2 linked regions of the Methylicorpusculum oleiharenae genome follow. The protein of the gene in region 1 binds, or shares a complex with, the protein of each later gene. Links are inferred from orthologs where the notes say so. Each region holds a gene or a part of one and is shown in the gene's direction. Other genes may lie near its edges.

The links.
Region 2: the proteins of pabB (region 1) and GO003_RS02445 are in contact, whole or in part, in a solved structure (PDB 8RP0), measured with the Escherichia coli proteins. The link is inferred for Methylicorpusculum oleiharenae from one-to-one orthologs.

What each region holds. Positions count from the first base shown.
Region 1 is NZ_WUTY02000001.1:4,786,952-4,797,528, reverse strand. Bases 2,648-5,601 are described here. They hold pabB (aminodeoxychorismate synthase component I), read left to right. Parts: upstream 2,648-3,414; coding sequence 3,415-4,788; downstream 4,789-5,601. Other genes in these bases: GO003_RS21360 (DUF2959 domain-containing protein), read left to right, coding at 5,337-5,601; GO003_RS21365 (amino acid kinase family protein), read left to right, coding at 4,785-5,336; GO003_RS21375 (hydantoinase/oxoprolinase family protein), read left to right, coding at 2,648-3,386. Also shown: fae (formaldehyde-activating enzyme), read left to right, coding at 1-471; GO003_RS21385 (HisA/HisF-related TIM barrel protein), read right to left, coding at 542-1,234; GO003_RS21380 (ATP-grasp domain-containing protein), read left to right, coding at 1,307-2,356; more of GO003_RS21375, read left to right, coding at 2,346-2,647; more of GO003_RS21360, read left to right, coding at 5,602-6,011; recombinase RecA, read left to right, coding at 6,131-7,168; GO003_RS21350 (regulatory protein RecX), read left to right, coding at 7,194-7,652; alaS (alanine--tRNA ligase), read left to right, coding at 7,680-10,292; GO003_RS21340 (aspartate kinase), read left to right, coding at 10,311-10,577. UniProt on the Escherichia coli protein: Part of a heterodimeric complex that catalyzes the two-step biosynthesis of 4-amino-4-deoxychorismate (ADC), a precursor of p-aminobenzoate (PABA) and tetrahydrofolate.
Region 2 is NZ_WUTY02000001.1:515,091-525,713, forward strand. What follows is about bases 3,200-6,199. They hold GO003_RS02445 (anthranilate synthase component II), read left to right. Parts: upstream 3,200-4,405; coding sequence 4,406-4,993; downstream 4,994-6,199. Other genes in these bases: trpE (anthranilate synthase component I), read left to right, coding at 3,200-4,409; GO003_RS02450 (hypothetical protein), read right to left, coding at 5,103-5,807. In the rest of the region: GO003_RS02425 (response regulator), read left to right, coding at 1-199; GO003_RS02430 (ATP-binding protein), read left to right, coding at 196-1,632; GO003_RS02435 (fumarylacetoacetate hydrolase family protein), read right to left, coding at 1,823-2,698; more of trpE, read left to right, coding at 2,922-3,199; peptide-methionine (S)-S-oxide reductase MsrA, read left to right, coding at 6,405-7,037; GO003_RS02460 (hypothetical protein), read right to left, coding at 7,237-7,446; GO003_RS02465 (ATP-binding protein), read left to right, coding at 7,445-8,887; GO003_RS02470 (response regulator transcription factor), read left to right, coding at 8,844-9,389; GO003_RS02475 (hypothetical protein), read right to left, coding at 9,476-10,387. UniProt on the Escherichia coli protein: Part of a heterodimeric complex that catalyzes the two-step biosynthesis of 4-amino-4-deoxychorismate (ADC), a precursor of p-aminobenzoate (PABA) and tetrahydrofolate.

The sequences.
Region 1 (10,577 bases):
ATAGGCGAAGGCAACGAAGTTGCACACATCGACTTAATCATTGGCCCACGCGGTTCAGCTGCAGAAACTGCTTTTGCAAACACTTTGACCAATAACAAAGACGGCTTTTCAAGCTTATTAGCTGTTGTTGCACCTAACCTGATGGTTAAGCCTGCAACTGTTATGTTCAATAAAGTAACCATTAAAGGTTCTAAACAAGCTGTTCAAATGTTTGGACCAGCACAACGCGGCGTAGCTATGGCTGTTGCTGATTGCGTAGAAAACGGCACAATTCCAGCTGACGAAGCAGACAACCTGTTCGTATCAGTCGGTGTTTTCATTCACTGGTTGGCTGAAGACAACGCTAAAATTCAAGAGTACAACTACAAAGCAACTAAAGAAGCGCTTGAGCGTGCTGTTGCCGGCTTACCAACTGCTGCTGAAGTAGTTGCTGCCAAAGGAACTGCTGTTCATCCTTTTGCTGCTAACTAAGCGATTCATTTCGTCTGGTTAAAAAATACCCCGTTTCGGGGTATTTTTTTGCCTGAAAGATTTGTTTGTCTTATTTTTCCAGATGTTCAAGTTCTCTCTTACCGATAGCGCCGGAATGCAAGGCGCTTGCGACAAGTGCCTGATGTATGTCCAATTTTTTTAGTGTCACTAAATCAGCCAGATTGCGAATGCCACCGGCAGCGACAAATTGCTTGTCTGGATAGTGGATTTTAAATTGTTTCAACAGGTTAAAATCAGGTCCTTCAAAACTCCCGACTTTATTAAGATTCATGATAATGATGGTTTCAGGCCAAAATCGGATGTCTTCGAATACAGTTGCCGCACCCAGTTTTTTATCTTTTGTGTGATCCAGGGATAAAATGTAGCTACCGTTCATCTGAATCAAACGGGTCAAATCCGACTCCTCAAGTGATTCTGAACCGATGACCGGAACAGCGTTTTTAAAATCGCTGTATGGTCTTTCAAAATAGGTATAGCCCTGATCTATCCAAAATACCGTGTGCGGGAAGCTGCGGAGAACGGCTTTAATTTCTTTTTGATGCGAGCCATTGCCAGTGATGGCGTCAAGATCGGCCAGATAAAATAACTTAAATGGATGCAGCTTGAGTAAAGCCTCAATGATAATGATAGCCTCGTGGGATGCGCATAATCCGGATTTTATGGGTTGATAGTGTTCCCTTTGGCCGTACTTGGCCGCCACGACACATCCGTCTTTTAAATCAATGACCGGTATTATTTGCATAGCATTATTAATAGTGTGTTACGGACTTGTTAACTTTATCGTCATTTCTCGCTGAACGGTTATGTTAATGGAATGTTACAATATCATCCGTTATTTTTTGAAGCGGCATTCGATTGGGCCTATATGAAGCTCCTGGTTTTTGAATATATTACCGGTGGAGGTTGTTGTTCTGAACGTGTCCCTGAACATTTGGTTAACGAGGGACTGTTAATGCTGACCGCCTTGTTAAGGGATCTGGCTGAGCTGGATGGCGTCCAGGTCACTGTTATGGTTGATGCTCGAATATTGCCTTCGATAAGTTTCGATTTGACTCGGTTCAATACAGTGCCCGTTTATGCAGAGCTCGATTGGGTTGAGGTCATGGAAATGCTCTTGCCCTGTTGCGATGGCGTTTGGCCAGTCGCTCCCGAAATGAATAATACGCTGTTGAATTTGACTCGGCGTATTAACGCACACGGCAAAATACTGTTGTCATCTTCCGAGCAGGCGGTGGCTTTGACTGCCAATAAGTTCAATACATGGGAAACACTGGTAGCCCATGGCATTAAAACAGTGCCAACCGAACGCTATACTTCTGAGCGTTTGGCAACCACCGGCCTGTTTGTGATTAAACCGATTGATGGCATGGGGTGTGAAACGACATATTTAATAGATAAAGGCATTCTTTCCGTAGCGTTGGATGCTCCGGAACGATACATTATTCAACCCTATATTGAAGGTCAGCCAATTAGCTTTTCCTGTTTGTTTGACGGCGGAAATGCACGGCTCATTTGTGTCAATACGCAAGTGATAGAAATTGATAGTGGGCAATTTAAATTAGTTAAATGTCTCGTTAATTCAGATGTTCAAACCACTGTGCATCAAGCTCTGGTCGATCGCATAGCCAAGGCTTTTCCGGGTTTATGGGGTTATGTCGGCATAGACCTGATTGAACATGACTCTCAACTGTATGTTTTAGAAATTAACCCTCGATTGACTACATCTTATGCCGGTATTTATGACGCATTGGGGCTTAATATTGCCGGGACGGTCATCCAAATGAATGAAAAAATCCCAGAACTTGTGGCTAAAAACAATAAAACTGTAACTGTTTCCGTCAGCCGGATTACAAATGCAAATTGACGTGGTAGGCTGGGATATCGGTGGCGCGCACCTGAAAGCTGTCGTGTTGGATGCGCAGGGTGCACCTGTTCAGGTTTTGCAACACCCTTGTCCGTTATGGAAAGGCCTGGATCAATTGCAAAGTGCTGTTAATGAATTGTTGAAAATAGTACCCCCTCACCCTGTTCGCCATGTAATCACAATGACAGGCGAGTTGGCGGATTGTTTTCAAAGTCGGTCAGAGGGTGTGGAGCAAATTCTAAACGTCATGAAATCTGTGCTGCCTGTGGGTAATTTGAGTGTATACGCAGGGTCACTGGGCTTTCTGCACATTGATTCGATCAACGAAGGGAATTATCAGGCTATTGCTTCTGCCAACTGGTTGGCGAGTGCAGATTATGCTGCGAAACAGTGCGGGAACGGGCTTTTTATCGATATAGGCAGCACTACCACCGATATACTGGCGCTTGCCAATGGACAAGTGCTGGCACAAGGGTTAACCGATTATGAAAGGCTCATTACCCGTGAGTTGATTTATACCGGTGTGGTTCGCACCGCGGTGATGGCGATTGCCAACCGGTTTTTTTTCAAGGGTCATGATGTGGGTGTAATGGCTGAGTACTTTGCTACGATGGCGGATGTGTACAGGCTCACAGAAGAACTGGATGAAGCTCATGATCAATATGAAACAGCCGACGGTGCAGAGAAAACCCGACAGGCCAGTGCGAAACGTCTCGCACGGATGATAGGGCAAGAATGGCAAGATGAGCCTTTATTCAGTTGGTCTCAGTTGGCTCAATCAATCCGGGCCGAACAAATTAGAACTATTCAATTAGGATGTGAGCGGCAATTATCCAGATCTTGCTGGACGCAACCACCGCCCTTGATTGGTGCCGGTGTGGGCCGCTTTTTGGTTAAACAGCTGGCCGTTAACATGGGCATGTCTTATATGGATTTTAATGACTTGCTGCCGAATGTGCCCGAAACATCGGGATTGAGTCCGGCTGATTGCGCGCCTGCGTTGGCCATCGCTTTCTTGTCAAGAAGCTAAAAAACACAGTTAATTGAGCATTGATCTAATGTCTTCACCGATAAAAACCATTCACCCGCTGCCTTATTTTGAAGACAGCGCGCAACTTTTTGCGCCTTTGTCCGGACAGCCCTGGGCGGTGTTTCTGGATAGCGGTTTTCCCAGTGTTCAACAAGGCCGATTTGATATCATCGCGGCCGAGCCGGTTTGCACATTGATGACGCATGGACAGATCACTGCCATTGAAAGAGATGGAGAAACAATTTTTTCTGATGAAGATCCTTTCGAACTCGTTAAGCAGGCTTTGAACCTGGATTGGCCCGCTTTACCGGATATACCTTTCAACGGTGGAGCGATCGGTTATTTTGCTTACGATTTAGCGCGCCGGTTGGAAAAAATGCCGCAGATCAGCACAGATGAGGAGCATCTTGCCGAAATGGCGGTAGGAATTTATCTTTGGGCCGTGGTGGTTGATCACGAAAAAATGCAAAGTCAGCTGATCGGTTTTCTGACTGAAAAACAGCGTGAAGAACTGGTTGCCCGCTTCAGTCAGTTGCCGGAGACGTGCCCGGAAAAACAATTTGAGGTGACCGGGCCGATAGCATTTAATATGGATCAAGCCGGTTATGAACTGGCTTTTAACCGGATCAAACATTATCTGAAAGAGGGAGACTGCTATCAGGTTAATTTATCGCAACGGTTTTGTGCGCCTTGCCAAGGAGAGCCCTGGGTGGCTTATCTCAAACTCAGAGAATTGAATGCAGCTCCATTCAGTTGTTTTATGAAAACGCCCGAGGCAACCGTTCTGAGTTCATCGCCCGAACGCTTTCTCAAAGTGCATGAAAGACGGGTTGAAACCAAACCGATTAAAGGAACTCGGCCTCGCCGGGCTATCATTCTTGAAGATCAGGAGCAAGCCGCATTACTTGAAAACAGCGATAAAGACCGCGCTGAAAATGTGATGATTGTCGATTTACTGCGGAATGACATCAGTAAAACCTGTAAAAAAGGCTCTGTAAAAGTACCTAAATTGTTTGCTGTTGAAAGTTATGCGACCGTTCACCATTTGGTGAGCACCGTGACGGGTGAATTGGCAGACGGTAGGCATGCGCTGGATTTGCTTAAAAGCTGTTTTCCGGGCGGGTCGATCACCGGTGCGCCAAAAATTCGCGCCATGGAAGTCATTGAAGAACTGGAGCCGAATAGACGAGGAATATACTGCGGCGCAATCGGCTATATCGGCTTTGATGGTAATATGGACACCAATATCGTCATCCGAACCCTGATTGAATCAGCGGGAACAATACGTTTCTGGGCGGGCGGCGGTATTGTCAATGATTCCGAAATGACCGACGAATATCAGGAGTGTTTCGATAAAGCATCTGCACTGCTCGAAGTATTGCAGCAAATGCAACCTGCATGAAAGTTGTAAAAGTGGGCGGTAGTCTGGAGCGCTGCAGTAACTTAAAGGCTTATCTGACGAAAATAGATGAGCATTATCCTTCGGATTTAATTATTGTGCCGGGCGGCGGTGTCTTTGCCGATACCGTGCGGCAAACCCAGCAGCGTTGGCAATTTGAAGATGTTAGAGCCCATCAGATGGCGATTATCGCGATGCAGCAAATGGCGCTGTTATTTCAATCGATTCTGAGTGGCTTCCATTTTGCGGATAGTTTACAAGAAATCAACGAAAGGGTTAGCAATGGAGAGCGATTGATCTGGTGGCCCGATTTTAAATTGCTGGAGCAGGCTGGAATTGCTGCTAGTTGGGATGTCACGTCGGACAGTTTGGCTGCCTGGCTGGCAGGCGCGGTGAATGCGGACGAATTGATTCTGGTTAAATCTGTGGAAATTCCGGCAGGCTTGGATCTGCCCGCATTAACCCGGTTGGGTATTGTCGACCCTTGTTTTATAGAATTTACAAAAAATAACGCTTATCGCATTACCCTCATTAATAAAGATGCACTCTAAATGGAAGACATTAACCTGATTCAAAAAACAGTCAATTTGATAAACCGTTATTTAAAAAGACAATTACGAAAAGTTTATTACCAGGCAAGGGAGTCTTTGGGGCATCATAAGCGGGACATCGTCGTTTGTCAGGTTGAACAGGCCTGCGAAAGTTTACAAGATACCAAAGTTCATTTTGAAGGGGCGTTGGAACGGTTTAAAGCCATTGTGGTTATGGATGAATCGTCGCTTGAACATAAATACAGGCTTTTGCAGCGCCAGTATGATTTTTGCAAGACAAAGGCCGATACGGTAACTCAGCGGATCAAAGCCATTGAAGAAGTCAGTAACGCGCTGTTTGTCGAGTGGGAAAGCGAACTGAATGAATATTCCAACCGTTCGCTAAAAGCCCGCAGCCGCCAGCAACTTAAACTATCCCAGCAGCATTATGCAAGACTGATCAAAGCCATGCAGCGCGCTGAAGCGAGAATCTCACCGGTGTTAATGGCATTTAAAGATCAGGTCCTTTATCTCAAGCACAATCTGAATGCTCAGGCTATTTCTGCGATAGAGCATGAATTTATAGAAATCAGCCTGGATATGTCTCAACTGATTCAGGCAATGGAAATGACAATTGCCGAAGCCAGCCAGTTTGTTGCCAGTTTATCGGAGCAAAAAGCGTTGCCGGGATACTGAGCGGCAGGCTGTTAAACGTGCTTTTCATCATGCATTACCCGGCAATATTAGCTGTGTTAAACATATGCCCTATGGCATAATAAACGCCATTTTTGGGGTTGACTAAAAGGCAGGACATAATGGACGAGAACAAGAAAAAAGCGTTGAGTGCCGCATTATTACAAATTGAAAAACAATTTGGTAAAGGCTCTGTCATGCGAATGGGAGATAGTACTGCTTCCCGCGATATTCAAGTCGTCTCCACCGGTTCTTTGACCTTGGATATTGCCTTGGGCTGTGGCGGTTTGCCTCGAGGCCGTATTGTTGAGATTTACGGTCCGGAATCTTCCGGTAAAACAACACTGACATTATCCGTCATTGCCCAAATTCAAAAATTAGGTGGAACCGCTGCTTTCGTCGATGCTGAACATGCGTTGGATCCCAGTTATGCCGAAAAAATTGGTGTGAATGTCGATGATTTGCTGGTTTCGCAACCCGATACCGGCGAGCAGGCCTTAGAAATCACGGATATGTTGGTTCGTTCCGGCGCTGTTGATATCGTGGTCGTTGATTCGGTTGCCGCGCTGACGCCTAAAGCCGAAATAGAGGGCGATATGGGCGATTCGCACATGGGATTGCAGGCGCGCTTAATGTCCCAGGCATTGAGAAAGCTGACCGCCAATATCAAACGATCCAATACACTGGTCATTTTCATCAATCAAATTCGTATGAAAATAGGTGTGATGTTTGGCAACCCTGAAACGACTACAGGCGGCAACGCGCTGAAATTTTATGCGTCAGTGCGCCTGGATATTCGCAGGATAGGCTCGGTCAAAAAAGGCGAGGAAGTTATCGGCAACGAAACCCGTGTAAAAGTCGTCAAAAACAAAGTGGCTCCCCCCTTTAAACAGGCAGAATTTGAAATTCTCTACGGTGAAGGCGTGTCATTTTTCGGAGAACTGGTAGATCTCGGTGTCACCTACGGATTTATCCAAAAAGCCGGTTCCTGGTACAGTTACGGTGATGAAAAGATTGGGCAAGGCAAGGATAATGCTAAACAATATTTTAGGGAACATGCCGATAAAGCCAAGGAAATAGAAGAAAAAATCAGAAACGAAGCCTTTGGTAAAGTCAGTTTGATCGAAAGTGTTGCGGACGATACGCTTACAGAAGAGTAAGTAATACTTGGCTGCAGAAAGTTGAATGGATTCAAAAAAAAGGATTAAAGCGATTTGTTTGCAACTCTTGGCACGTCGTGATCACAGCGTGTTGGAGTTAATCAGAAAGTTGAAATTCAAAGGATTCGAACTTTCATTGATCAATGAAGTGCTTGCGCAATTGCTTGCCGATAACTACCTGAATGAACAACGTTATGCAGAGAGTTTTACTCGGCAGCGCATTTTAAAAGGTTATGGGCCCAAGCGAATTGAGTATGAGTTAAATCAGGCGGGTATTGATGATTTTGACATGGATTCTGTGCTTGATGAAACGGCAGACAGTTGGATGGATGTTTTAGCCAAGGTTTATGAGAAAAAGTTTTCACAAGAGACCGTTATAACCCCTAATGAGTGGGCTAAACGCAGCCGTTTCTTGCAACAACGAGGTTTTACCGGTTCCATGGTCAGCGCCTTGTTTAAAACATTAAACATACGATTTGAATAAGTTCCAAGACTTGTAAACACTATCATGATGAAAAATATGACCAGCGCCGAATTGCGCTCTGCCTTTTTGAGTTTCTTTCAGAATCGCGGACACTCCGTTCAACCTTCCAGTTCTTTGGTTCCCGGTAACGATCCCACACTGCTTTTTACCAATGCCGGTATGGTGCAGTTCAAGGATGTATTTTTAGGACGCGAACACCGTGACTACACCCGTGCCGTCACCAGTCAGCGTTGTGTCCGTGCGGGTGGTAAACATAACGATTTGGAAAATGTCGGCTATACGGCCCGTCACCACACTTTCTTTGAAATGTTGGGTAACTTCAGCTTTGGCGACTACTTCAAAGAAGACGCAATTAAGCTAGCCTGGGAGTTTTTAACCCAAGAGCTGAGCATTCCGGCTTCAAAACTCTGGATAACGGTTTTCGAGGAAGATCCAGAAGCTGAAAAGATCTGGCTGCAAGACATAGGTATCGATCCTGAACGATTTTCCAGGATAGGCGCAAAAGATAATTTCTGGGCGATGGGTGATGTGGGTCCTTGTGGTCCCTGCAGTGAAATATTTTATGATCATGGTGAAGGTATTCCGGGCGGTCCTCCGGGGTCACCTGATGAAGAAGGCGATCGGTATATCGAGATTTGGAATCTCGTATTCATGCAATATGATCGCGATAAATACGGTCAGCTTCACCCTTTGCCTAAACCTTCGGTAGATACCGGAATGGGGTTAGAGCGCATATCGGCAGTGATGCAGCACGTTCACAGTAACTATGAAATTGATTTGTTTCAGCAGTTACTCCAGGCAGCAGCCCGCTTGGCCGGGACCAACGATGTGACTAACAGCTCGTTACGTGTCATAGCCGATCATATCCGCTCGTGCGCATTTCTGGTGACTGACGGAGTGATGCCATCGAATGAAGGGCGGGGTTATGTGCTGCGCCGTATCATAAGACGAGCCATTCGCCATGGTTACCGCCTGGGTATCCGGGATGTTTTCTTTTACAAACTGGTCGCACCGTTGGCTGATGTGATGGGCGATGCCTACCCGGAACTGGTTCATGCTCGAGAACAAGTTGAGCGCGTTCTAAAAAAAGAAGAAGAGCGTTTTGCTGAAACGCTTGAGCAAGGCATGAAAATTCTTGAAGCCTGCGTTGCCAAGTTAGAGGGAGCTACGATACCCGGCGAAGTGGTTTTTCAACTTTACGATACCTACGGTTTTCCTGTTGATTTGACCGCTGATTTTGCGCGAGAGAATCATTTAACCGTTGATCATGCCGGGTTTGAAACCGAAATGGCGGCCCAACGTGACAGGGCAAGAGCCGCCAGCAATTTTGGTACGGATTATAAAAACGCAATCGCTATCGAAGGGGCTACCGAGTTTACCGGTTATCATCTCCTTGAAGATCAGGCGAAAATCGTCGGATTGTTCAAGTCAGGACAAGCAGTTGAGTCTCTTAATGAAGGAGAAGAGGGTATTGTGGTGCTTGATAAAACGCCTTTTTACGGAGAGTCGGGAGGGCAGGCGGGTGATTGCGGATTGCTGGAAGTTAATGCTTCAGTTTTTCGCGTTGATGCGACCCAAAAGCAGGCTGGCGATCAGTTTCTTCATAGAGGCATCGTCATAGCCGGTAGCTTGAGTTTAAATCAAACCTGCCTTGCTAAAGTCGATATGAATAATCGCAAGGCCACGGAACTCAATCATTCGGCTACCCATTTACTGCATGCGGCTCTGCGAAAAACTTTAGGTGAACACGTTGTCCAAAAAGGTTCTTTGGTTAATTCCGAACGGCTTCGTTTTGACTTCGCACATTTTGAGCCTGTTACTGAGAGTGAGTTAAACACGATTGAACAGCTGGTTAATGACCATATACGCTTGAATGATCCGGTAGTTGCTGAAGTGATGGACAAGGAATCAGCCATGCAGGAAGGTGCAATGGCGTTATTCGGCGAAAAATACGGCGATGAAGTAAGGGTTTTGAAAATTGGCGATTTTTCGGTCGAGTTGTGTGGCGGTACTCATGTTAATCGTTCGGGCGATATTGGTTTGTTCAAGATTGTCAGCGAAACCGGGGTGGCTGCGGGAATAAGACGGATTGAGGCGGTTACCGGAAAAGCTGCAATGGATTGGCTGGACTCCAGAGAGAAAACTTTATCGCTGATCGCCAGCTTGATGAAGACACCACAAGATAAGGCCTACGAAAAAGTGGAGCAGCTGGTTGAAAAACACAAGCAGCTGGAAAAAGAGCTTGAAAAGCTCAAGTCAAAACTAGCCAGCTCTGCTGGGACTGAACTATCGTCGCAAGCCATCGATATCCAGGGTGTAAAAGTATTGGCAGTGCGTTTGGATGGCATTGATCCTAAGTCCATGCGAGAGATGGTCGATCAGTTGCGCAATAAATTAGGCTCCTCTGCAGTAGTGCTTGCGACTGTTGCTGATGGTAAAGTCAGTCTGATTGCCGGTGTATCATCAGATCAAACGTCACGTATCAAAGCCGGAGATCTGGTCAATCAAGTCGCTTCCAAAGTAGGCGGCAAAGGGGGCGGTCGTCCCGATATGGCTCAGGCAGGCGGGAATGACCCCACACATTTGGATGAGGCATTAAGTGCCATTCCGAAATGGGTTGAACAACAGTTAAGTTCTTAAACCAGGGATAAAACAAGAATGGCATTATACGTCTACAAATTTGGCGGTACGTCTGTCGGTTCGGTTGAGCGAATCAAAGCGGTCGCTGAACGCGTTAAAAAAGTACATGATCAAGGCCACCAATTGGTCGTGGTCGTCTCGGCAATGAGCGGAGAAACTAATCGACTGATCGGTTTAGCCAAAGACATACAGCAGTCACCCAGTTCTCGGGAATTGGATGTTCTGGTCTCGACTGGCGAACAAGTAACGATGTCCTTATTAAGCATGGCGCTGCACGATCTGGGG
Region 2 (10,623 bases), 4.3 Mb from region 1 along the record:
TGGCATTTTAAATTTTCTAATGAGCAATATCGGCCGCGTGATTTCTCGCGCACGAATTGAAGAAGCCCTTTATTCCTGGGGATCTGAAATTGAAAGCAACTCGGTAGAAGTTCATATCCATCATTTACGAAAGAAACTGGGCGCCAAATTTATCCGGACTGTCCGCGGCGTCGGCTATATCATTGATGAAGCTGAATGAAATATTCGCTACGGAATATTTTGCTGTTTACCCTGCTCTCGGCGTCAGCTCTGATCTGGGGCGTCACCGCCTATGTCAGTTACCGGCTTACCCGGGACGAAGTCGTTAAGCTTTTTGATGCGGAATTAGCCCAATCGGCACATGCTCTTTATTCTTTCGTCGGCCACTTGCTGTATGAGGGCTCGTTGAATGAACTGTGGGATTTGGACAGCCCTGAGAAAATATTGACGCACAGTACTTTTAATTCCAAATACACGCAAAAGATTGCTTTTCAGCTGATCTCCAAGACGGAAGGATTGATCTTGCGCTCGCGAACTGCCCCGGTCAAACCCATGTCAGATTCGCTCAACGGCTTTACCAAAATGGAAATTGACGGCTACTTATGGCATGTCTTCAGCATTTCGGATGACAAGGATGAATATATCATCCATGTCGGCCAGCGGGACGATGTCCGCCGCGAATTAAAAGATGAAATCGTCAGTCATCTGATCAAGCCGTTGTTATTCAGCTTGCCTTTTCTGGGCGTTGTCATCGGCTTGATCGTCAGGCGCGCCCTAAAACCGGTCAATCGTCTCACCCTGCAACTTGCCCGGCGTGAGGCAAATTATCTGAAACCTTTGTCAACTCGGCACTTACCGACCGAAATTGTCCCTGTTGTCGAAGAGATCAATACGCTTTTTCTGCAATTGGAAAAAGCCTTCGAAAACGAGCGGCGCTTTACTGCTGATGCCTCACATGAATTAAAAACACCGTTGGCAGGACTGCTGACCCAAGCGCAGGTAGCCATGAAAACTTCTGATGAAGGCATGCGGCAGCAAGCATTGGGGCGCATTGAACAAGCGGTCAAAAGAATGACCAACATGGTGCAGCAACTATTGACGTTTTCCCGAATAGAGTCAGACCCGTCTTACCTGAACAAACAATATGTCGAATTAAGCCGCGAAGTGATACAAATTATTGCCGAACTGGAACCTGAAGCGCATAAAAAGCAAATCAGTATGAGTTTTGAGCATAACAGCGTGGCCTACGTGAAAGTCAATGTTCCACTGATCGGCATTCTGATCCGAAACATCCTGGACAATGCGGTTAAATACACGCCCAGAGGTGGCAAGGTTGTGATCAGTCTGACGCAAAGAAAGGCACTGGAATTATGTGTTGAAGACTCGGGGCCGGGCATCGCCATAGAGCAATACGACGACGCTTATAAACGGTTTTACCGGTGCATAGAAACTGCGAACAAAGTACAAGGCACTGGTTTGGGACTATCAATGGTTCAACGGATCTCTTTATTGCACAATGCGGAGTTACACATGGATAAATCAAGGTTTGGCGGCTTGAAATTGACCGTGCTGTTTCCTTTACTGCCGGAAGCCAATCCTGTAAAAAACGCCAAGAACGTTAAAAAACCGCTTTTTGGTAATGTTATAGACTGATTAAAGTTTCAAGTATACTCATCGTAGATCGAAATTTGGCACCGGGGTGCCCGTCAAAGGACGCCGTAAATACATCCATATAGGCTCTATGCCAGCATCCATGCTGGCAAAGCTTTTGCCGAACAACCCGCTGCCTCCTTAGGCACTGCCGAAATTTGAAGTGCGAAAGGTATAAAGTGGGCCTGGCTTGTTACTTCACAGGAAAAATGCTGTTCGGCTCAGCGATAACCGGATTTATCAGCGTACCTATTTTCTCAATGGTGATACGCACCGTTTGCCCGGGCTTCATATAACCTCGCGGTTTCATTTTTACACCCACTCCGGCGGGCGTGCCTGTTGTGATGACATCGCCGGGCTCCAGGGTCATGGCCTGGGTTAAGTAGGCAATGATCTCAAAACAGTTGAATATCATATGCCGCGTATTGGATGACTGACGCTTTTCATCGTCCAGCCAAGTTTCCAGGGATAATTGATGCGGATCGCCTATTTCATCGGGCGTGACCAGCCAGGGACCCAATGGTCCATGGGTATCAAACGATTTTCCTAACGTCCAGGTAGCGGAACGAAATTGCCAGTCGCGCACCGACACATCATTTGCAATCGTATATCCTGCAATCACTTCATGAGCTTTATCAATGGCCACATGACGGCAGCGTTTGCCGATGATAAAAGCCAGCTCCCCTTCATAATCGAGTTTTTCGGACACTTTGGGTCTGTGAATCGCAGCGCCCGGCCCTATTACACAGGAACTTTGCTTGGTAAAAAAGGTGGGATATTCGGGTTTTTCCAGTTCCGTTTCGTCAACATGATCTGCGTAATTAAGACCAACACCCAGGAACTTGCCGGGCCTTGGCACCGGCGCTTGCAAAATCACGTCCGCTAAAGCGATACGCTGCACGTTTTTCACTATCAATTTCTGCATGGCATCGATAGAGGAAGCCCCTCCCTCAAGAAATCCAATCATATCTTCTGGTATGGCCTGTACCCCTAAACTATCCACAATCCAATCGCCCACAACCGCCCCGATACGTGTCTTGCCCTCAAAATTAAAAGTTGCCAGTTTCATCGCTTTTAAATACCCGGATGTTTTTGTTGATTGGCATTGTATAACGAAGAGCGAAAGACCAAAAAAAAGTTATAATGCTGAAACTAAAAGCATGTGACCAGTAAGCACAAGGAAAATTGGCCTAGCGTTATGCGCAAAGCCCCGGACCTTTTAAATTTTATTCGTGCGGACAATAAACGTCACGGTTACAAACAAGACCGAACATAAACCATCGATATCTGCAATGACACGCGAAGAGTTCAATCAATACGCCCGGCAGGGCTTCAACCGTATCCCTGTCAGTCGGGAAATTCTCGCTGATTTGGACACGCCGCTCAGCGCTTATCTTAAATTGGCTGACGGACCTTATTCCTATCTGTTCGAATCCGTTCATGGCGGAGAACAATGGGGCCGCTATTCCATTATCGGATTGCCTTGCCGCACCCTTGTTAAAATCAACGGTCATACGATCGAAGTTGAGCATAACGGTCAAATTGAGGAATTGGCTACGCACAGCAATCCTCTGGAATGGATTGAATCCTTCAAAGAACGTTACAGAGTCCCGGACATCAAATCACTGCCTCGGTTCAATGGCGGGCTGGTAGGTTATTTCGGCTACGAAACTATTGGTTATATCGAGCCGCGACTGGAATCATCGAATAAGCCGGACCCTTTGGGCACGCCCGATATCCTGTTAATGGTTTCGGAAGAAATACTGGTATTCGATAATTTGTCCGGAAAAATGCTGCTGCTGACTCACGCCAACCCGGAAGAGGACAACGCCTATGACAACGCATTGACCCGACTTCGTGAATTAGCCGCCAAGTTGCGGGAATTAAAAGCCAGGCCTCAATCTAACACCCCTCCCAAACATGTTGAAGAATCGCATTTTGTTTCCGGGTTCACGCAACAGGGTTTTGAAGATGCCGTACTCAAAGCCAAGGACTATATTTTTGATGGCGACATTATGCAGGTTGTCTTGTCGCAGCGTTTATCCATTCCCTATACTGCCTCACCGCTGGATCTATACCGTGCGTTGCGCTGCCTTAATCCTTCCCCCTACATGTACTTTTTAAATCTGGAGGATTTTCATATCGTCGGATCGTCTCCGGAGATTCTGGTTAGACTGGAAGAAGGAACCGTTACGGTAAGGCCGATAGCAGGTACTCGCCCACGCGGTTCGACGCATGAGCTGGATCTGGCTTTGGAACAGGAACTGCTGGCTGATCCAAAAGAATTGGCTGAACATTTAATGCTGATCGATTTGGGCCGCAATGATACAGGACGCGTAGCGGAAATAGGTTCAGTGCAACTCACTGACAAAATGATCGTGGAACGTTATTCGCATGTCATGCACATCGTCTCCAATGTCACAGGACAACTGAAGCAAGGGAAAAATGCCTTTGATGTATTGGCGGCTACATTTCCGGCAGGCACAGTCAGCGGCGCGCCAAAAATTCGGGCGATGGAAATTATTGATGAACTGGAACCCGTCAAACGAGGCGTTTATTCAGGTGCCGTGGGTTATATCGCCTGGTCCGGCAATCTGGATACCGCCATTGCAATCCGAACAGCAGTGATCAAGGATCAAACTTTACATATACAAGCCGGTGCAGGAATTGTTTACGATTCGGTGCCAAGAAACGAATGGGATGAAACGATGAATAAAGGCCGGGCTATTTTTCGAGCGGTCAGTATGGCTGAGGCGGGGCTGGAAGGAGATCCGACATGAGCGTAAAAGTAGTGATGATCGACAATTACGACTCCTTCACTTACAACCTGGTTCAGTATTTGGGTGAACTGGATGCCGAGGTGGTCGTTGTCCGCAATGACGAAGCGAGTGTCACCGATATCGAACGCATTGCTCCCGATAAAATCGTCATTTCTCCGGGGCCTTGCACTCCCAAGGAAGCCGGCATTTCGGTGGAAGCCATCCTTAAATTTGCTGGACGATTGCCGATTCTAGGCGTCTGCCTGGGTCATCAAAGTATCGGCTATGCTTTCGGCGGCCATATTATCCATGCCAAAAGTATTATGCATGGCAAAACGTCTTTGGTTTATCACAAAAATCAGGGCGTATTCAAAGATCTGAATAACCCGTTTACAGCAACGCGTTACCATTCTTTAGTGATTGAACAGTCGAGTTTACCCGAATGTCTTGAAGTCACGGCCTGGACAGAGGACGGACAGGGCAATATAGATGAAATAATGGGCGTCAGGCATAAAACAATGCCGATTGAGGGCGTTCAATTTCACCCGGAATCGATCTTGACCGAACAGGGTCATGACATGCTCAGAAATTTTTTGCAGGGATGATGACAGCACTTTTTTGCAAGATTTTAACGTCAAGCTAACCATCAAGCTATGCTTGCCAGTTTTTTTAAGGCGCGCAATTTACACTGAAATTATTGGGTATCAACAAGCCTTATGGTATTTGACGAAAATACAAAGTCTGAATCTTAATCATTGCTTCATCTAAAACATCGATTGCATCTTCACAGCTTATCAATGACTTATCATTTTCCAAAATGTGATCGGCCAACTGACTGATTGCATACCAATGATAAGGGTGATCAACAAACTTAAATGCTTCTAAAAACAGACTATTGAGCTTTTCTTGGCGTTTATCCTTGTCACCGATAAAACCCTCCAAATATTCCGTCACACGCTCAAGATCCGATGAACCACCGTAATACTTAAGGGCTTCCACATTGATCAATCTTGCATTAAAGCATTCATCATCCAATTGAGCGACATGCTTGGCTTCAGCCAAAGGCCCCGCCAATATGTTGATAATGTCCGCCTCATAAGCGACTTGATAAGCGTGAAGCTGATGATCGGAAAAATAACGACTGCTTTCTAAAACCGATACCGGCAAACTGCCTATTAAATGCCCGCCTTCAACCGTTGCCAGCCAGTTCGATTTTGACCGTTCCATTACGTGATGGCTTGCCCCTTCCGCTGAGCATAAATTACCCATAGTGATTTGAAAAAATACCGGTGGTAGATTTTTTAGACGATTGCTCAAATGAATGGCAGCTGCGTGGCCTGCCTCATGATAAGCAGTGCGCGCGATCAATTCTTCCTGGACTAGAGGTATAGAATCTTCAATTTGGTAATTTCTTTTCATGGGTACCCTCTGTCTTAAAAAAAGAATGCAGCTAAATTAATCAACCGCATGTAATGAGGAAGGCTATCAACTCTCGGATGTCTGACAAAGCGGCGTCAATCAAGAGTTTCAAATAGTGTAGTATCCGCGGCTGGTTATGCAAATGTGGCATATTGACGCGTGACGATATGCCACAGCCATTGGCACGATTATTGATGCGTTATTATCATTTTGCCTTGATCGTTATCGGCTAAAGTCAGATAAACCAAGGGATCAGCAACATAAACCAACGATTTTCACCTCTGTTTTAGATTAAGAATGAGGCAAATCGCGCAATAAAATGAGTCACTTCACGATCATTCCTACTGACTTACGTCTTCTCCCAGCTGACTGCAGCATTGACTTTTTATAAAAAAATGATATGGATTCAAAAATTTGAATCAAAATACCCACCGCTGCATAAAAAAAGAATTATAAAAAGCCTACCGTATTCATAACTTAAGCATTCGCTCCCTCAGGACATGCATGAACGATAGAAAAGAACAGGTGTCACAAAGTGACTGATAACCCCACCCTAAATCGAAACCTTTGCCCCCCCTATTCAGCGAGGAATTACCCATGTTTTCATTTTTAAACCAAAAGCTTTCAAAACCATCACCTTCTGACTCATTGCCGGGACGCGACCAAGCGCTGACCATCATCAATAAGCACTGCGTTAATGGAAATCCGATTGCGCCGCCTTTTCCACAAAACATGCAAACCGTACTATTTGGCATGGGCTGTTTCTGGGGAGCAGAGAGAAAATTCTGGCAAACCCCTGGCGTATTCAGCACTGCAGTGGGCTATTCCGGTGGCAATACCAAAAACCCTACTTACGAAGAAGTGTGCAGCGGTCTAACAGGGCATAGCGAGGTAGTTCTTGTGGTCTATTCTTCTGACGACATCAGCTTTGAAAGCTTGCTTAAAATCTTCTGGGAATCTCATAATCCTACTCAGGGAATGCGGCAGGGAAATGACACAGGCACTCAGTATAGATCCTGTATTTATACTTATGCAGATACTCAGTTCAATATTGCACTAGCGTCAAAAGAACATTATCAAACCCGATTAACTCAAAGCGGATTACCCCTTATTACCACTGAAATAGAACCTGTTGATATATTTTATTATGCTGAAACATATCACCAGCAATACCTTCATAAAAACCCGGATGGATATTGTGGTTTAAGAGGCGCAGGCGTTTGTTTTTAATGATAAAAAGATAATCAATTGGTAAATTTCAGACAAAAAAAAGCGGTTTAAAAAAAACCGCTTATAAGGATATTAGGAAGGATATAACGCAACTTTTAGCTGAGGGGTCAAATTGGTTCCCTTAAAAGTTAGATTAATAATAGCAACACTATTTGCAATAAAAAATGTGACATATTGTCGCAGTCTCAATATCAACGGATTATCCTGGCTGTTTAAACAGGCAAACTGCACCGATGTTACTTGGCATAAGAGGTTTTACAATGCTCAATTCCTCAACGCCAAAATATCCAGAGCCAGTATATAGGCCGAGAAAATATTCAAACACCATAAAATTCATTACTGATTTACCGAGTTGAAGTACGATACCTCTAAAATATTTAACCCGTTTAAGCGTCAGGCCAAAAAACATGTTTTCTCAAGTATTGCCTAAATCCGAAATATCAGCTCGCCAAAACCTGAAATGGCTATTCATTCTCAGAAATCTGATGATGACCGGCGAAGCTTTACTTATCATTATTTCAGTTCACGGGTTAAATATAAGATTGCCACATGAGCAGCTTTGGCTTGTGATTTTATCGATAGGGACCGTCAATTTATATACCTGGATGCGTCTCAAGACAGATGACCCTGTCACCGAACTCGAAATATTTTCACAACTTGTTATTGATGTTTTAGGCATCGCTTCGCTCCTTTATCTGACAGGCGGGGCATCAAACCCTATCATTTGGGTCTTTTTGATGCCGTTAATCATCACGGCTATCATGTTGCCTCATAATTATGCCTGGTACATGGTCATTTTAACGACCTCAATGTATACCATCCTGATTGCTTACAACATACCACTACCCTCTATCGAGCCACATATGCCTTCGATAGAGCCTGATATAGCCGCACTGGAAATTTACCAGGCCGATATGCAGCATTCGGCTAAAGAGCATTATCAAATACTTCGCAATGCCCATGAACTAAAAGACCATCATTATTTTAATCTGCATATTTTTGGCATGTGGTTCGGTTTCGTATTTAGTGCCGGTCTGGTCGCTTTTTTTGTTGTTGAACTTGCAAGGACACTAAGAGCTCAAGAACGGACGCTGGCTGAAGCCCGGGAAAACGCATTACGAGATGAGCGCGTAGTATCATTGGGCACATTGGCCGCTAGCGCCGCCCATGACATCAGTACGCCGCTGGGAACTATTGCAATAGTCGCACATGAATTAGAAAACGAATACCCTATACACCGATTTCCTGACCTCCATCAAAAGACACTGATAATGCAGCAACAAGTTAACCGATGCAAAGAAGCACTGTCTGTGATGTCGGCAAGTGCTGGAGAAATGCGCGCAGAGTCCGGACAAATCATGCTGATTGAAGAATACATTGACGAAGTCATAAGACAATGGCGCGCGCACAAGCCTGAAATCAAGCTCAGATTATTCGTCAATCCCTGCGTACCCTCGAATGCCAGAATTATTGCAGAACGCACGTTGACCCACTCGTTGATCAATATTCTCAATAATGCTGCAGAAGCTACCGAAACGGATCTTGGGATTGAGCTCCATGTTTCCTGGGATCTGGAACATGTCTACATCAAAATTCGAGACTTTGGCGCGGGCGTTCCTGACAACATCCTGGAACTTGCCAGAAAACAACCAGTTACCAGCAGTAAACACGGTATGGGTGTAGGACTTTTCCTAACCTGCAGCACAATCAGCCGTATTGGCGGCAAGATTGATTTTTTAAATTTGGAAGCCGGCGGCGCCAGCGTAGAAATAGTGCTGCCATTGCTTGCTATGAGAGATGATCACTATGAATCAGGAATTGGAGAAACCGCGTCTTTTATTGGTAGATGATGATGAAACGTTTTGCAATGTACTTAAAAATGCATTGGAAAAGCGTAATTACGAAGTCATCGTTGCCAATGATGTAGAAAATGGCATCAAAATGGCCGAGATCAGCGAACCCGAATATGCAGTTATTGACCTGCGTATCGGCTATCAGTCAGGCTTGGAATTGGTAAAAAAACTCATTTCGTTAGACGGCAACACACAAATCGTGATGTTGACTGGCTTTGCCAGCATAGCCACTGCGGTAGAAGCGATCAAGCTGGGAGCTATCCACTATTTGACCAAACCCGCTAATGCCGATGAAATTGTTAACGCTCTCAACAAAAATGAGGGCGATACCTCTGTCAGCATTAACGAAAATCCATTATCGGTTAAACGTTTGGAGTGGGAGCATCTGCAAAAAGTACTGATGCAACACGACGGAAACATTTCGGCCGCCGCTCGCGCACTGAATATGCACCGTAGAACTTTGCAGAGAAAACTCGAAAAAAGGCCCGTCAGGGAATAAGAATATCACTGACAGAGTTATAAGATGACGGTGCGTCCCTGCACCTTGAGAATTGAAAAACTATTTTGATTTATTAAAGGTTCTATTTAGCTTTTGCCTGTCTTGGACTTAACCCAGGACCATGCAGGATATAACAACGTACCCTTAACAAATCCGGTCACTTTTTTAACCAGATGACAAACAACTCCACTCAATTTTGTTTGCTCATCCAATTCCAGTTTTTTAACCGAAAACAACCTGAGTTTCTCTGCCTGTATGGCTAAACCTTCCACATAAACGTAATTGTAAGCCCACATTTCCGAGAGCGATACAAACCACATGAAGGCGAAAGAAGCACCCATACCGGTTCCTGCAATAATGACCAGCCACGCAAACATCGGATCCAGCTTGGTCAACCACCACGACAAAATATCGGCAATCAAAAACGCATAAGGCATTCCTATCGCGATATTTTTAATTCTATTCGGCGCTGTTTCAGAAAAGCTGAAAATCAGCCCCACAAACATAAATATAAAACTGATACCGAACAAATGGATATGTGACACACGAGTCAATGATGAGAAAGTCGCGCCTTCATCCTGCTCCGCCCGGGATTTCAACTGTTTGAAATCGTTATAATTTGGAACACTCCCTGAATCGGCGTTATGACACATCACGCAGCGTTCCTCGATAATTTTTTTCACACCGCTGGATTCGTACTCATCTTCCTCTGCACCATCACGTGTCCATTGAATAATGGTGAATCGCTCTTCTTCAGAAGCATAAGGCTTCATGGAACCATTCAGTTTCGTTTCCAGCACGGTGCCCGACCGGTTGCCGTAATAACTGTAAACAATATCGTCAATCGACAATCCGAATTTACCGTCAGCCATGCCATGCGTAAAAAGAATCTGGATCAATGCAAAAAGATAACCTATGCCAACGGTTAGAAGATAACCGGAAAACAGAACTTTGATCGGACTGTCCAGATCTTTCAATTGCGCTTTTAATGGATTCATATGTTTTTTCCAACTAATTAATAAACTATTTAAAACTCTTGATCATAAATACCCATTAACCGGCCGCAAGTTCCATGGAAGTGCATTATTTAAACTGCACCTCTGACAACCAAAGTTGCCTCACCCAAACTACAACAGACAAGTTATTGTTTTTTATTACTAAAAGCTATTTTTATTCAAGTGACGGTGATTTAAACTCAGAATGCAATGCGGATCAGTCAAGTTTCAACAAGGCT